4 regions of the Bacillus sp. EB106-06-01-XG163 genome follow, and region 4 is predicted to be linked to each of the others. Evidence: riboswitches for the same ligand, from Rfam matches in the RefSeq annotation. Region 4 holds a riboswitch; each other region holds the start of a gene.
What was found. Region 4 has a riboswitch for thiamine pyrophosphate ahead of tenA (thiaminase II). Riboswitches for the same ligand answer to the same signal wherever they lie in the genome.
Positions count from the first base shown of each region.

Region 1 (4,214 bases), 120 kb from region 4:
TCTGTGACAAATTGGTGTTCAGGATTTTGGAAAACATATCCGATCAGCCGCCGCAGCTCTTTTTCAGAATAGGAATCAATCGGTCTGCCGTCTATTTTGATGTCTCCGCCCAGCGGACGGATGAGCTTGGCCGCGGCAGAAAGAAGCGTTGTTTTTCCTGTTCCGTTAGGGCCGGCAATCGCGGTGATTGAACCTTTTTTTACGGAAAAGCTCACATCCTGAAAAATGACGTCTGCCCCTCTTGAGAATGACAGCTCGTGAACGCTCAGCGCGTCTTCTGCCGAAAGCGCGGCGGGCCGGGGTTCGGGCAGAGACGGTACAGATTCTTGAAACAGCTTTTCTTTACACAATGTAAAAGGAATGCTGACGTGCTCCTGCAATGAGATCACACGCGGAATCGGAATGCCGAGCTGCATCAGCTCTTCAATCTTTGTTTCAAAGATAACGTCCGTCTCTCCGTCCATCACCTTCTGACCCGTTTCGTCAAGGACAATCGTCCTGTCCATCCACGGCGCCCAATGATCAAGCTGATGTTCGATAACGAGAAGGCCGAAGCCTTTTTTTGCTTGAAGATCTTTGATCAGCCGCGCCAATTCACGTGCGGAATATGGATCAAGCTGTGCCGTCGGTTCGTCCAAAATAATGAGTTCCGGTTCCATCGCAATGATACAGGCAAGCGCCACTTTTTGTTTTGAACCGCCTGACAGCGAAGCGATCGTTCGCGTTTTCAAATGAGTGATCTCTAATTTTGCCAAAACGTCATCGATGATTGCGTCCATATCTTCTTTTGTATATTGCAAATTTTCCAGGCCGAAGGCGATTTCATCTTCAACCGTCAGCATGCAAAACTGCTGGTCCGGATCTTGAAACACGACGCCGATGGATCTGGCGGCGGGTTCTGTCAGATGTGAAAGAGGTGTTCCGTATAAAGAAACGGTTCCCGATTGAACCCCATCGCATGCTTCCGGGTACAGACCGTTTAAACAGAGAGCGAGCGAGCTTTTGCCGCATCCGCTCGGCCCGAGCAATAAAGCCCGCTCTCCTTTCCGGAGCTGAAAGGACACGTTTTGAAGAATCGGCTTTTCATCCTGATCATAAGAAAAGGTAAGACGGCCGGCCGATAGAAGGGGCTCAGATGCCTGCATCTTGGTTCACCTGTTTCTTTTTCTTCTTGAATTGTTTTCCGAGCGCCATGCCGTTCAGCACCCCTGTGTAAGCCAGCGCATCACTGATTGCTTTGCCGAGAAGGCCGGCAAGAAGCGCACCTGAGATCAGACGGATGAGAAGCATGACGGCTAATAAACCCGGATTCAAAACAGAGTATCCGGAAACGAACAAGTCATAAATGAAGCTCGTCACAGAAGACCCCATACCGGATAAAAGAAGCACGGGCAGGGTATACACCCGCCAGCGTGTCGCAAAAAAGACCGCTTCCGCACCGATTCCCTGTGCGATCCCGATCAGAATCACCATCGGTCCTGACGGATTTCCGAGTAAGCACTCCACAAAAGCGGCGATGATTTCAGAAACGAGAGCCGCTCCCGGTTTTTGAATAATGTACGCGGCAATTACCGAGACGATAAACCAGATACCGTAAATCGGTTCATAGCTCATCCGGCCGAAAAACCCTGCCGCTATATTGCTTGCATGAGTTGATACTAAATAAATGACAGCAAATACAACACTGATGACGGACATGACGACAATTTCTCTCATTTTCCAATTTTTCATTGTGATCTCCTGCTTTCTTATCGGATAGTCGTATGTATGAAAGAGATGATTTTACAGGCGGTTCATATTCAGTTTCATATTGCGGTGTCCTCCCCCGTTTTTTAATGAAAAATAAAAAACTGCATATCCGAGGGAATATGCAGCAGCAGAACGAAAACGCATGGGGAAAAACCCTGCGCTCCGGTCAATCTGCACTTCCCCACGCTGGTATTATCCAGATCGGGTTATAAGGGATCAAAACACGCCTGCCGCATGTTTTATCTCAGCCGATAACAGCACCCCTAGTGCGTTTCCTATACAGTTTTTTATGATGACATCATCATAGTTGATCATGTCTGATTTGTAAACAGCCTTTCTTCAAACAGAGTTTGGAATCGGACCGGATGATCATTCATAAAGATAAGTAGAGCCCTTTTGATCAAAAGGAAACGGAGGACATCTATGTTTGTTCATACAGTGCAGTCTGGTGACTCGTTATTTTCCATCAGCAGAAAGTACGGATACCCTGTTGACAGCATCAGAAGCGTCAACGGGCTTGAGGAAACGAATATCGTTCCGGGGCAGGCGCTTTTAATCCCTCTTAATGAATATACGGTTCAGCCGAATGATACGTATGCCGTTATCGCAGGTAAGGCTTATGTGCCGCAGATGCAGCTGATGCAGGCAAACCCGGATATTCCGCCGAACCGGCTGCGGGCGGGTATGAAAGTGAAGATTCCTGATATCTCTAACTATCTTGCGGGAACCCTGCAATTTTATGTCATTCGGACGCCTGAAGCGGATAGAGAGCTAATTAATGATTTTGCGCCGTATTCTTCGGCGATTTCTTTGTTTGAATATCATTTTGGCCCGAATGGAGATATCATTAACGATTTAAACGACAGAACCGCAATAGAAACCACATGGCAGAACAGAGTGCGTCCGCTTGCCGTCATTACGAATCTGACAGAAGGGGGATTCAGTCCGGAATTAGCCCATCAAGTGCTGCAAAATCCGACGGCAAGAACGAATCTCGTCAACAATATCGTCTCCTTAACCGTAAGAAAGGGATACGGCGGTGTAAATATTGATTTTGAACGGGTCAGAGAAGCTGACAGGGACCTCTTCACAGGATTTCTCCGGCAGTTAAAAACCCGGCTTTCAGAGCATCAGCTCGCGTTAACGATATCGGTTCCGGCGAAAACAAGTGATGCAGTGCCGTGGCTGAGGGGATATGATTACGGCGGAATCGGAGCCGTGGTCGATTATATGTTCATTATGGCGTACGACTGGCACCACGCCGGCAGTGAGCCGGGACCCGTGGCGCCTTTGACAGAGGTCAGGCAAACGATCAATTTTGCCATCAGCAGGGTGCCGAGAAGAAAAGTGATTCTCGGTGTTCCGCTATACGGGTATGATTGGGTGATTCCGTACCGTCCCGGAACGATCGGATCCGCCATCTCCAATCAGCGCGCCATGGAAACGGCCATGAAGCACCAATCAGTGATCCGTTATTCCCAGCAGGAGCGTTCCCCTTACTTCCGGTATACTGATGAAAATGGAAGAACGCATGAAGTGTGGTTTGAGGATGTGCGGAGCATGAGTGAAAAAATGGTTCTCGTCCGGGAGTTCGGACTGCAGGCGATCGGCGCGTGGCAATTAACGCTCGGTTTCAAACCGGGCCCGTGGCTGCTTAGGAACTTTTTCACGATCCGAAAAATATAGCTGCATGTCCCGCTACGCAAGTAATTTTTTTTCCTATGATAACGGGTCTTCTTTTGGACAATCTAAAATTGAACAGGAGGTCTGTCATATGAAGAAAAGGGAAGAGCAGTATATCAACGAGGCTGAGTATGTACCGCATCCGACAAAAGAAGGGGAGTACGCGCTCATGCTGCATGAATCCTATCATTTCCTTTCAGAAGAGGATGAAAGCGATTTGCCGGAATAAGGGCTTTATGCCTTTATTCCGTTTATTTTATAGGTATGTGCTGAAATCACAAATTTAAGGTTGACACATTCCTTTTTTTTCTGTAATCTCAGTGTGTCAATTCAAATAAGAACTTCGTTAGGTGAGGCTCCTGTATGGAGATACGCTGCTGCCCAAAAATGTCCAAAGACGCCAATGGGTCAACAGGAATCATCGACATAAGGTGATTCTTAACGCAGCTGGATGGCTGTCCTATGCCATACAGTGCTAAAGCTCTACGATTGGAGGCCCCGCACGTTTATTTGCCGTGCTTGTTTTCGCCTTCATATCAGAAGGTTTTTTTTATGCCTCAAAACGTACACGACTGAGCATGATAAGGAGGTGCGGAGTATGGATTCTCCCCATTCGAGTATGTCAGAAGAAGTACCCATATACAGCCAGATAACCAGTGACGACATGATGAGGAGACAAACCGCCGCACTTCCCTTGACGGACGGCGCGTCTCCGTAAAGGAGGTACGAGTCCCGATGGTCCAAAACATGACCTATGACGAACTCATATTACGCATTATCAT
Region 1 covers NZ_JBYTDS010000004.1:32,263-36,476, reverse strand. The annotation lists gene AC3WTF_RS06010 (ABC transporter ATP-binding protein) at 1-1,145, opposite strand, end outside; gene AC3WTF_RS06005 (ECF transporter S component) at 1,132-1,731, opposite strand; TPP riboswitch at 1,911-2,024, opposite strand; gene AC3WTF_RS06000 (glycoside hydrolase family 18 protein) at 2,173-3,435, shown strand; gene AC3WTF_RS05995 (transcriptional regulator SplA domain-containing protein) at 3,524-3,661, shown strand; M-box (ykoK) riboswitch at 3,768-3,933, shown strand; gene mgtE (magnesium transporter) at 4,168-4,214, shown strand, end outside.
Region 1: it holds a riboswitch for thiamine pyrophosphate, as region 4 does, so the genes downstream of both, AC3WTF_RS06005 (ECF transporter S component) here and tenA (thiaminase II) in region 4, are expected to answer to the same signal.

Region 2 (4,214 bases), on a different contig from region 4:
CTCAAAAAGATGTAGCCGACATGATGGGGATTTCACAATCTTATATCTCCCGGCTCGAAAAGCGGATTATCAAAAGACTGAGAAAAGAGTTTAACAAAATGGTGTAAAATTTTTTCCATCTGACAGCCCTTACTGCCGCAAGGATTGCCGTCGCCGGATGTTTATTTCTGTAAAATGGCGGTGCATATTTTTCCCACCCGAGGAGATACTTAACGTTGTACAGCAGCTCCTAGTGGGAGGGAAAAACGTGTCAAGAAATAAAGTCGAAATTTGCGGGGTGGATACCTCCAAATTACCGGTGCTCAAGAATGAAGAGATGAGAAAGCTGTTTAGGCAATTACAGGATGAGGGCGATGATTCAGCGAGGGAAAAGCTTGTAAACGGCAATCTGCGCCTTGTCTTAAGCGTCATTCAGAGGTTTAACAACAGAGGAGAGTATGTTGATGACTTATTTCAGGTCGGCTGCATCGGACTAATGAAATCCATTGATAATTTTGACCTAAGCCATAATGTTAAGTTTTCAACATACGCTGTACCGATGATCATCGGAGAAATCCGCAGATATTTGCGGGATAACAATCCGATCCGCGTCTCGAGGTCGCTTCGCGATATCGCATATAAAGCGCTTCAAGTAAGAGAGCGGTTAATCAGTGAGACAAGCAGGGAGCCGACAGCAGAGGAAATCGCCAAAGTTCTTGAAGTGCCCCATGAAGAAATTGTGTTTGCCCTTGACGCCATCCAGGATCCGGTTTCACTGTTTGAGCCGATTTATAATGACGGCGGCGATCCGATTTACGTGATGGACCAGATCAGCGATGAGCGCAATAAGGATACACAATGGATTGAGGAGCTGGCTCTGAAAGAAGGCATGAGAAGACTGAACGAACGGGAAAAAATGATTTTGCGAAAGCGCTTTTTCCAAGGGAAAACCCAAATGGAAGTCGCTGAAGAAATCGGCATATCCCAAGCTCAGGTCTCAAGGCTTGAAAAGGCAGCCATTAAACAAATGAATAAGAATATCCATCAATAACGGAAAAAGCCTTTAAACCTTGTTTAAAGGCTTTTTTCATGCGATGGTTTACGTTTGCAAAAAAGTGATGTATTCTAATGTGTAAAAGTTTTTAGAAAATTTAAACAAAGTAAACGGGGGAAACTGCAATGATTTTACAGCTGGACAGTGTGTCATTAAAAAGAAACGGGAAATGGATTTTGAAAGATATCAACTGGCGCGTCGAGAAAAACGAAAATTGGGTGCTGTACGGATTAAACGGAGCCGGAAAAACGGCTTTGCTGAATATGTTATGCTCTTATTACTTCCCCACTTCAGGAGAGATGCAGGTGCTCGGCCATCAATTCGGCAAAACAGAGCTCGGTGACAGGCTCAGAAGGAAAATTGGCCTTGTTTCGGCAGGTCTTCAGCACAAATTATATGCCGCGGACTCCGCTTTTGAAATCGCCCTCAGCGGCGCGTACGCCTCAATCGGGCTGTACGAAACTCCGAGTGAGCAGGTAAGGGAAAAAGCGATCGGTCTTCTGAAGGATTTGGGTGCCATCGGTTACGCCGACAGACGGTATGAAACATTATCACAAGGGGAAAGACAGAGAGCGCTGATTGCGCGGGCGCTTATGGCTGATCCGGAACTGCTGATTTTGGACGAACCCGTGACGGGTCTTGATTTTATGGCAAGGGAGCAGCTGCTGGACACGATTACGTCGATCGCCGAAAAAGAAAATGCGCCGTCCATCCTTTATGTCACCCATCACGCTGAAGAAATTCTGCCGGTATTTGATCAGGCGCTGCTTTTAAAACAGGGCGAGGTGTTCGCCTCCGGGAAAATCAGGGACATGCTTTCTGACGAGCGGCTTACAGCGTTTTTCGATATGCCTGTCAATGTCTTATGGAACAATGGCCGCCCGTTTTTAACACGTGCAAAAGAGGCATCATCCGTAAAATAACATAAATTCACCCTGGGGGTGCTGCCATGCGGCTGAGAGAGACGTTGTCTCAACCCTTAAAGGACCGGATCCGGATCATGCCGGCGGAGGGAAGCGGTGAAAAAAGCGGAGGAAGACCCGTTTTTTACCCGTTTCATTTCATGAATGAAACGGTTTTTTTGATACAGCCAAAGGGGAGATTTCCAATGCATCAGATTGATATGCTGTTACACCAGGCGGAGAAACGGCGGCACGACTTCATACATATTGCTGAAAGATTGATAGCCTTTCCGACTCCGGCCCCGCCAGCAAGAAATACGGCAGAAGCCCAAAAGTGGGTGGCCGGCTTTTTAAAAGAAACGGGCTGCTCGGTCGATATGTGGGATGTGTATCCGGAAGACCCGAATGTAGTCGGTGTTTTAAAAGGGACAGATTCAAGCAGGCATCAAAGCCTGATTTTAAACGGACACATTGATGTGGCAGAAGCCGGGGGCGAAGACTGGCACTCTGACCCGTTTCAGCCGCACGTAAAAGATGGCATGCTGATCGGAAGGGGCGCCGCTGATATGAAAGGGGGTTTGGCGTGTGTTCTCTTCTCTCTGAAGCTGATCCATGATGCCGGCATTGAGCTTCCGGGCGACCTCATTGTACAGTCTGTAATCGGAGAAGAAGTCGGTGAGGCGGGGACGCTGGAATGCTGCAAACGCGGCTATCACGCGGATTTTGCGGTTGTCGCGGATACGAGCAGCCTGCATATTCAAGGGCAGGGCGGTGTCATCACCGGCTGGATAGAATTGAAAAGCAAACAAACATTTCATGACGGCATGAGGCGCAATATGATTCATGCGGGCGGAGGCACATTCGGAGCGAGCGCCATCGAAAAAATGGCGAAAATCATCGCTGCCTTGGGAGAGCTGGAGCGCCACTGGGCGGTAACGAAAAGCTATCCCGGTTTTGCGCCCGGCACCAATACGATCAACCCTGCCGTCATTGAAGGCGGAAGACACGCAGCGTTTGTCGCCGATGAATGCCGGTTATGGATCACCGTCCACTTTTATCCGAACGAAACGCACGAACAAGCAGCCGCAGAAATCGAAGACTATATTAATCGTGTCGCTGACAGTGATCTGTGGCTCAAAGAAAACAGGCCGGTGTTCAAATGGGGCGGATCTTCGATGATTGAAGACAGAGGAGAGGTGTTCCCGGCGCTGGAAATCGACCCGGATCATCCGGCAGTTTCTGTCTTGGCTGCATCACACTCAGCCGTCAGAAAACAGGAGCCCGTCATTGATGTTTCCCAAACCGTAACTGACGGAGGGTGGCTTTATCATGCCGGGATTCCGAGCGTCATATACGGTCCCGGCGATTTAAAAAACGCCCACTCCGTAAACGAGGAAGTGTCCGTTGATGAGCTTATGGACTATACGAAAATTATGCTGAGATTTATCCTCGCCTGGTGCAGCCGCAAAAAAGATTGCCCGATGTGACAAGGTTCAGCCCGGCCGTTCATATAATAGGAAAAAGAACGGGCAAAGGGCGTGATACGCATGATCAGCATATCTGAATTTCAAATAAAAGATGTGGTAAACGTGTCGAACGGAAAAAAACTCGGAAGCATCGGTGATATTGATATTAACGTGACAACGGGAAAAATTCAGGCGATTATTTTAGGCGGCAGCGGAAAAGTTCTCGGTTTTTTCGGAAAAGAAGAGGAAATGATCATTCCTTGGCGAAATATAGTTAAAATTGGGGAAGATGTCATCTTAGTGCGTGTAAACGAACCAAAGGGGGGAGCGTAATCCTCCCTTTACTTGTAAAAAGCCGGAAATCTCAATGTTTCCGGCACATTTATTTATCTCATTTTTCAATCAGCCGCTAAACGTATGCTTAAAATTGTGTTAAAATGAGTGGGAAATTACGCTTTTTTAATGTTTGTCGAAAGGTTGGATCTCCATGAATACATATCACCCGTTTAGTCTTACCACCCCCTCGGCACTCATGATAGAAGACTGGAACTGTGTGAATCAGCTTAACACAAAGGTCATCGCCGGATTCACAACGAAAAACGGCGGGGTCAGCAATCCTCCGTATGAGTCATTAAATACCGGATTGCACGTCCGGGACGAAGCTCATGATGTTGTGACAAACCGTGAAGTCATAGCGTCCTTATGCGGTACTGATCTGGATTCCTGGGTGTTCGCCGACCAGACACATGAAAACCGCGTCCGGCGCGTGACAGCCGGGGATAAAGGAAAAGGAGCGAGAGACTATTCTTCCGC
Region 2 covers NZ_JBYTDS010000001.1:409,466-413,679, reverse strand. The annotation lists gene sigE (RNA polymerase sporulation sigma factor SigE) at 1-107, shown strand, start outside; gene sigG (RNA polymerase sporulation sigma factor SigG) at 248-1,030, shown strand; gene AC3WTF_RS01625 (ABC transporter ATP-binding protein) at 1,159-1,956, shown strand; TPP riboswitch at 1,961-2,065, shown strand; gene AC3WTF_RS01620 (acetylornithine deacetylase) at 2,142-3,422, shown strand; gene AC3WTF_RS01615 (YlmC/YmxH family sporulation protein) at 3,483-3,734, shown strand; gene pgeF (peptidoglycan editing factor PgeF) at 3,889-4,214, shown strand, end outside.
Region 2: it holds a riboswitch for thiamine pyrophosphate, as region 4 does, so the genes downstream of both, AC3WTF_RS01620 (acetylornithine deacetylase) here and tenA (thiaminase II) in region 4, are expected to answer to the same signal.

Region 3 (4,214 bases), on a different contig from region 4:
CAATCATAACCGGATCCATCACATACGATTGAATATTTGCGTCTTTTAACTTTTCTGCCAGCAATTCAATAATTCCTATACTTGCAAGCATACCGGTTTTGACAGCATCCGGTTTTATATCATCCATGACACAGTCTATTTGCTGAGATATATTCTGAAGAGACATCTCCTCAAAACTTTTCACACCAAGTGTATTTTGTGCAACAACTGATGTAATAACTGCCATTCCATATACCTTTTGTTCCTGAAATGTTTTTAAATCCGCGTGAATTCCCGCCCCTCCGGAAGGATCAGTCCCAGCAATCGAAAGCGCTTTATAAATATCCGTCAACTTACACTCCTCCTTCAGGCAGGTTTCACTGCTTTAAAAATGACAAAAGGCGGATATTCCTTTTCACATTTCCAATTATTAAATTGAAACTCTTTCTCTATGGCTTTTACATGCTCTTGGTCAATATCGTTTAACGTTGGTTCTGATAAAGTTACATTTTCAAAACCTGCATGAGTTAATAGTTTATAATACATTGACTTCGGCCAATGAAAATCATTTAAAATTAAATCTGCTTGTCCGGGAACATGGAGCCATTCATTTCTTTCTTCTCCGTAAGAATATTCTTTCCCCGGTATTCCATTGCGGAAGGTTGAAAATTCAATTCCGGTTGAATCAGGATTCGTATCGAGTATGACAAATGAAGCTCCTGGTTTTAACACACGAAAAATTTCATCTATGATACCTTTGATACGCTGGTCACTATCCGTATTAATAAAAACATAACAGGCCATTGCAGCATCAACTGAGTGATCTGGTAAGAAGGAAAGATTATCGTGTTCAATTAAATGATAGTCCACATGAGGATGTTGTCTTTTTGCCTTTGCTATATCTAACATCTTCCTTGATTCATCGACTGCGATCACATTGCAGCCTATTCTGTCAGCCAGCCTATAAGCTACCTTTCCTGGACCGCATCCGAAATCGAGCACCTTTTTAATCTCCGCTTTATCAAAAGTACGAAAAACAAACTCAAAACCTAACGTTTGTTCTAAAACGTCATTATAAGCATCGAATTTACCAGCAACACTGTCTTCTTTCCATGAAGTTTTCATTGAATTTCCTCCTTTTGCTCAGTTGAGAAATAATGAAACCACTTATTCCTGACGAAAAATTGATATATAGGAAGTAAACTTTGAAATAGAGAATGATCCATATCCCGTTTATATGCAATATGCTGGTATATACTGAAAAGGAAAAGAATCTGTTTCCAGTAATCAGGTAAATCAAGCATTTCAATATCGTTTTTAGTCATAGAAATTTGATCTTTCCTAAGTAATTCTTCGTACTTTAAGACTGTTTCAATGGACGGCCAGTTATTTCCCTCAGGCATTTTCGGAAATTCAAATTCCGGAATATCATGGTGATTTTCAGCTTCTTCAAGCACCGTTTTCGCCCATTCATGATCTGAATCATAAATATGGATTGATCCCGCATTATGAAAATATTCTCCGACTTCTACACGCAGTTCTCTGGCCATTAATTCCTGCATGAAGGTAAATGAGAAAAGATCACTGATCATCCCGCGAAAAGCATCATTTGCACGCATGACAGAAGACATGTATAATTCGCCTTCCCTCACAAAAAACTGCAAACCGATTGTGCAGGAAACATCTATATTTTCTAAAACGAAGAGTTCCGAAGCATCGAATATTTGAATAAATGCCCTTTTTGAATCAATATCTTCTTGTGTCAAAAGATTTTTTATTCTATTCCATTGATTTAGTTTTGCATTTCCGAATTCAAATATTTTAGGCCCGTACGCAGTGCCTGTTAATGTTTTTTTATTCATTGAGTATGAAGGCATTTTTTTATTGTAATAACTGATAAAATCTAAGTCGTTACTCCCCGATAAATACCATAGCACTTCAGCAAAATTAAACACGATATTGGTTTTTCTTGAGGATAAATAAGTGACACGTTCTATTGGATTTTCCAGAGTCAGATGGTAGTTCAATTGTTCTCTGCTTTTTTGTCCGCGCGGTGAATTGAAAAATTCAGGGTTGTGATAGATGTCATACAGCGTTTCCGTATATGCTTCATGAAAAGTTCTCTTTCTCATTGAGATTCCGCCTTATATGCTGCAAAGGTATTTTTAATGTTCTCTAATAAATCATCTGTATCTTTATAGCTGATGTACTCAACATCCGCCACTGCATGTAACCCTTGAATTAAGAAAGCATAATCCTTGTCCTTTTCTAGAAATAGCACGATCTTTTTTTTCAAGGCGGAAGCCCATCCAATTTCTATATGTGTTCCAGGAGAAGCGGGTGATCCGGGAAATGCTGCAAAAAGGTCGCAAGTACTTATTTCATCAAAATCAATTTTAGTGCATTGAAGGGGTGTCATGAAATCTTTCCCCCACCCTTCCCGCTTGTGAGCATTATGAACCAGCCATCCTTCATTCTCAAAAAAGGAAATTAATGATTCCAGCTTTCCCCTCTCATACGCACTCATCAATCCAGTTTTCTCATCTACTAAACTTTTAAAAGGCCCTGCCAGAAAAACTTTTTTAGTCGCCACTTCATATCACCCTTTCAAAATAAATAAAGCCACTTTCCTCTATGGAAAGTGGCTTAAATATAGATAAGATAAAGAATCTCTCTAATTTTTCACTTCCCTACGCTGGTATTAACCAAATCAGGTTCAAAGGGTCAGGACGTATTGTCTCTTCTCAGCTATTAAAGCTCCCCTAGTGACTTTTTATAAATATTTACTTTAATTCTATGCTATTCCATATAAATAGTCAAACAATGACTTTCCCTTCAATATTGCAGCTTACCCACTAGTTTTAAAACCTTCCGGCCTCTTTTTTCCTGCCAACGAATAAGGTCACGGCAACACTCGCTGAACTGACCAAAGTCCCCAGTACGGCAGCAAGAATTGTCAAAAAGCCATTGGGGATCAGAAATCCAATCGGAATGAGCCCCGCAAACGTGAGGACGATAAAACATTGATAGACTCCGGATATGATTCTCACAACCAAACTGCCAAAAAAGGACATGACGAATGGAGGAATGAACAAACATAAGATGATTCCGAGTGAGATCAATAAAATCATAGGCTCGTCAAAAGAAATGACACGATCGCCGGGAGACTCTTCAGCAGCCGCGAATACAGCAAATATAGACATTATCAGTGTAAGAAAAACAAGAAAAAACCTTTTCAGCAACGTTATGACTCCTTTTTTTATAAAAACGGGTATCTTTTTTTCAATCACAATAACCATTTTATGTTATCAAATGAAATAATATGAAGTCAAACCGAGTTCTGCACCTGATTTATTGGTTCTTATTTTTTTGATAATTTCCATATAATTGTCCGCAAGCAGCATCTATATCAATGCCAAATTGACTTCTGACGGTCACGTTAATTCCTGCTGACTTTAATTTTTTATAGAAGTTTACAACTTGTTTCTCATTTACTTCTTCAAATCTCATAGGTGAACTAACAGTCGGGTTATATCTAATGATGTTTACATGGAACAAGTTCCCTCTCTTATATCTGCTTCTTAAAAGATTTACTACTTCATTCGCATGATCAATAGAATCATTAACTCCCGGCAGCATAATATAAGCAATATAAACTTTTCTTGAGGTCACACGTATATGCTCATCTAATGTGTCCATTACCTCCAATAACGGGTAGCGTTCATTAATCGGCATTAACTTGCTTCGCTGTTCATTAAAAGGAGAATGTAATGAAAACGTCAGGTTGACCTGCGGATAATCCTGAGTGATTTTTTTAATGCCCGGAATAATACCTATGGTCGAAATAGATAACCTGCGAGGGCTTAAAGCAAACAACTTCGGATTTGTAAGCACATGTAAAGCATCAAAAACTTGTACATTCGCTAATGCTTCTCCCATTCCCATAAAAGAAATACTGTCAATTGAATGTCCTTTTAAGTGAAAGTACAAAATTTGGTCAGTCATTTCATCTGACGTTAAATTGCGTTTTAAACCAATATCTCCTGTTGCACAAAATTTACAGCCAAAATGACAGCCGCACTGCGAGGATATACAAAATGACTCCCAACCGGCTTTATATTTCATATTAACCGTTTCTATTTTTTCGTCTCCTGAAATTTCAAATAAGACTTTTGTAACTTGCTCAGAATGCTGCACTTTTAAAGGAGCAATATTTAAAATTGACTCTCCGAACT
Region 3 covers NZ_JBYTDS010000007.1:49,616-53,829, forward strand. The annotation lists gene thiD (bifunctional hydroxymethylpyrimidine kinase/phosphomethylpyrimidine kinase) at 1-331, opposite strand, end outside; gene AC3WTF_RS10230 (class I SAM-dependent methyltransferase) at 346-1,104, opposite strand; gene AC3WTF_RS10235 (thymidylate synthase) at 1,101-2,111, opposite strand; gene AC3WTF_RS10240 (TIR domain-containing protein) at 2,108-2,572, opposite strand; TPP riboswitch at 2,650-2,753, opposite strand; gene AC3WTF_RS10245 (YdeH family membrane protein) at 2,841-3,221, opposite strand; gene AC3WTF_RS10250 (Cfr family 23S rRNA (adenine(2503)-C(8))-methyltransferase) at 3,331-4,214, opposite strand, start outside.
Region 3: it holds a riboswitch for thiamine pyrophosphate, as region 4 does, so the genes downstream of both, AC3WTF_RS10240 (TIR domain-containing protein) here and tenA (thiaminase II) in region 4, are expected to answer to the same signal.

Region 4 (4,214 bases):
TATCCCGCACCATTTCAGCCGTTGCCGGCGCCAACAGGATGCCGTTCCGAAAATGGCCGGCGGCGAAGATGATGCCGCTGTCTTCAGGATGCCGCCCGATAAACGGCTTTCCGTCTCTTGTTCCCGGCCTGAGCCCCGCCCAAAACCGGTCTATTTTCATATGTTCGATGGCGGGAAGCATGGTTTTCGCTTTTGCAATGACGGCCTCAATTCCTCCGATGTCAGGCGTATCGCTCCAGTCGTCCTGTTTCATCGTGGCGCCGATGACAAGCCGGCCGCTTTTTCTCGGGACGACATAACAATGATCATGGTAAAGGGTTTTGGTCAGCGGGATATCGTCATTCCACACGGAAAGGCATTCTCCTTTCACAGGAAAAAAAGGCTGTCCCAAGCCGAGCTGGCTGAAAAACCGGCCGCTCCATACACCGCTTGCAACTGCGACTTTGTCAGCATAGACATCCCCGCCGGATGTTGTGATGCAATATTCTCCGTTCACCCGTTTTACGGAGGTGACTTGTGTATGCTCATATATATCAGCGCCATAGCGCCGCGCTCCTTTTGCATACGCTTTGCAGACATAGTACGGTTCGACATGGACATCGTCTTTTATAAAACTTGCGCCGAGAATGTCTTTTGAAGCGTAAGGCTCTTTTTCAAGGGCATCTTCCGCTGAAAGCCAGGTGACGGAAGGCAGATCATCCATCTTCCGCAGACGGGCGATATCTTCTTCGGTATACGCCAGTTTAAGCATTCCGCCGTTATGGCGCCTGATGTCAATGCCGCAAGCTTCCTCAAGCTCTTGCCCCGCCGCTTCATACAGCCTTTGACTGTGCATGGCAAAATCAAAAAACGCATCCCGGTTTTCACATTCCGCATGAGCGCCCAGCATTCCCGCGGCAGCGCTTGTCGTTTTTCGGCCGACTTCTCCGGCTTCAAACAAGACAACGTTCTGCTGCGTCTTCGCCAGCTCATAAGAAATGGCGCACCCGATAATTCCGCCGCCGATCACCGCCGTATCATAGTGCTTCTTCATAATCGGCCTCCCTTACCGCGCGTGCATACCGCTTTGCCGCCTCCTCAGGATTTTCAGCTGAGAAAATACCTGACATGACGGCAATTCCGTCCGGTTTCGCCTGCTTTGTGTGTCCGATCGTCTGCAGTGTCATTCCGCCGATTGCGATGACGGGGATGGAAAGCGTGCGTTTGATCTCTGAAAGCAGGCTGATGCCTCTTGCTTCAAGTCCTTGTTTACATTCGGTTTCAAATACATGGCCGAACACCACATAATCCGCATCTTCCTTTTCAGCTTGGATGGCTTCTTTCAGCGAATGAACCGAACGTCCGATATGAAGATGGGGAAATCTGCTTCGCACCTGCTTTACGGAAAAGCTGCGGGACGGAAGCTGAACACGGTGTATATTGGCAAAAAGCGCGATATCCGCCCTGTCATTGATGATCAATTTGTCCTTATCCGCACCGCCCTTTTTCAAAAGGGTCAAAAGCTGCATGATTTCTCCCGCTGTTTTATCCCGCTCACGGATATGGATAAAGCTTACTTCGCGCTGAATCGAAAGAATATCCTCGGCCAGCTCGGCAACGGGTTTGCGATTATCAGTTACCGCGTGCAGCTCCAAAAGATTCCACCTCTTTTCCGCCCTTCTCGGACCAGCCTTCTTTTTGATAGGCCATTCCCCAAAATTGATATTCATAATAGCTTGAAATCACAAAATTCTCTTTCATTTTCGCGCGGATGTCCTCTGTGCTGTTTTCAGCAATCTCGTCAAAACGGCTGATCTGTTCTTCGACTTGCTGTCTGAACCAGTCTCCGCCGTATGTACCGATCCATTTTTCATAAATCGGATGCTCCGGTTTGCACTCCTTTAAGTGTTCGCCGACTTCATAATAAAGCCAATAACAGGGCAGAAGCGCAGCTAATATTTCTCCAAAATTGCCGCTCATCACCGATCTGTACATATGAGACGTATAAGAATAGGCGGTCGGTGCCGGTTTAAATGCCGCACGCTCTTCTTCCGTAATCCCTAAAAGCTCCGTAAACTCGCGGTGCAGCGCCATTTCCGCTTCATATGTCCCTTGAGCGTGGCCCGCCATCCTGCCCGTCGTAAACAAGTCTTCGGCATATGCGGCGCCGAACGCCTGAACTTTTGCAAAATGCGTCAAATAGTAGGAATCTTGCAGCACGTAATAGCTGAAACGGTCTATCGGCAGGCTTCCGTCACCGATTCCCGTTACAAACGGATGAACAAAACTTCCGTCCCACCATTCGGCAGCCGCCAGTCTGCATTCTTCAGAAAATGTCATCATGTCTTCCCCCCTGATAAAATAAAAAAACCACTTTCCCGCATCGGAAAAGTGGTTTGGAATTTAAATGGATAAAAGGAACCCCAAAAAAATACCGCTCCACTTCCCTACGCAGGTCTGAACCTGTTCAAGTTATGAGGGTCTAAAAGTCTCACTTTTATCTCAGCCCTTATGAAGGACACCCCTAGTGGTCATACGATTAATGATTTATTTGTTATGCCTTCTATATTATCACGAATTGCAATTTGGTCAAGCTTCAAGGATTTTTCTCAGTTCCGACACGTAGTTGCGCGAGCCCGTGACGATGAGACGGTCTCCTGTTTTCAGCCTCGTGTCTCCGTGCGGAACGATGCTGTCCACACCTCTGAAAATCCGGACGAAAATGACATCGCCCATCAGCGGAAATTCCCGCAGAATGATGCCGTTATACGCCGGGTTTTCCAGATTGATCTGATATAACGAAGACTCCTCATTCGTCAGGAGGCTCATCACGCCCGGCGCCTCAATTAATGCGCGCAAGAGCGTCTTTGTAGACAGAAGGATAGAAAAAATACTGATGCCCTCTTCTTTCAGTTTTGTTTCATGCTCAACCGAGCCGACGCTTGCGATGATACGCTCAGTCCCTTTCTCTTTCGCTATTAAGGCGATTTCAGCGTTCACATCTTCATTTCCCGTCGCCACGACAAGAATATCCGTTTTGAAAATACCGTGCGACTCAAGCGTGCCGGGCTCGTAATCAGAAATCGTGTCAACCGAAAAAACGGATTCCGCAAGCGTTTCCCCGGCATTTTCCTGATACACATGGACGACCCGTACTTCATATTCCTCATCGGGCAATTCCAGCGTAACCGGAAGTGTCATTTGGTTGGCGCCGATAAATGTAATGCGCTTTTTTTCCTGCGGCGCACTTTGCCGTTTGTATAATTTCTTAAAGCCGATCGGCGTGATGATGCTGGCAATAACCGCAACTAAAGTCAGCGCGCCGGACATATTGGCGCTGATAATGTGGAGCCTTTCTCCGATCGTAGCCGCCGCGATAACAAGCGACAGCGTGGACGTCAGCAAAAAGCCCGAAGCAAACACGGTTCTATTGTCATACCATTTCTTTAAATAAAACACCGGGAACATCTTGCTGATAAACAGCGCAAGCAGAAGCAGCGGAATCATCGTTAATGTTTTCGGGTCTTGGAAGAGTGTCCAAATATCCAATTTCACCCCGACCATGACGAAAAAGATCGGAATTAAAAACCCGTAGCCGAAGGAATCCAGCTGTTCCACCATTTCTTTATTCGGAGACAGAAGCGATACCAGAACGCCTGCCAAAAACGCGCCGAGAATATTTTCCGCCCCGAGAGATTCCGATAAAGCGACAAGCACGATAATCAGTGTGAAAATGGCTCTCGTGCCGATCTGCACGGTGCCTTTAGACATCGACTGCACAAATGAACGGTGTTTAAAGATCCTGCCGAAGAAATACAGCACGACCCCCGCGGCAAAAAGGATCAACAGAAGCCACATATTTCCGCTGTCTTCTCCGTAAAGAGAAGAGAAGAAAGCGAGCAGAATCATCGTAGCCAAGTCCGCGATAACGGCGACAAGCAGGATGATCTGGCCGATATTGGAGTTCATGATCCGTTCTTCCTTTAAAGTCGGGACCACCACACCGAGTGATATCGTCGAAATAATAAGCGTCATTAAAAATGCGTTTTGAATAAAACCGGCTAATACAAAGGCATAGGACAGCAGCAATGATAAAATAAAGATGCCGAAAAAGATAATCAGTGCGGCAGAAAACGTGTTGGGCGCTTCCTTGCCGTTCGGAAGGAATTGTTTTTTCTTCCCTTTCTCAAATGAAGAAAAATCAATTTCCAAGCCGCTTAAAAACATTAAAAAGA
Region 4 covers NZ_JBYTDS010000004.1:156,088-160,301, forward strand. The annotation lists gene thiO (glycine oxidase ThiO) at 1-1,033, opposite strand, end outside; gene tenI (thiazole tautomerase TenI) at 1,017-1,634, opposite strand; gene tenA (thiaminase II) at 1,612-2,319, opposite strand; TPP riboswitch at 2,407-2,515, opposite strand; gene AC3WTF_RS06740 (monovalent cation:proton antiporter family protein) at 2,569-4,214, opposite strand, start outside.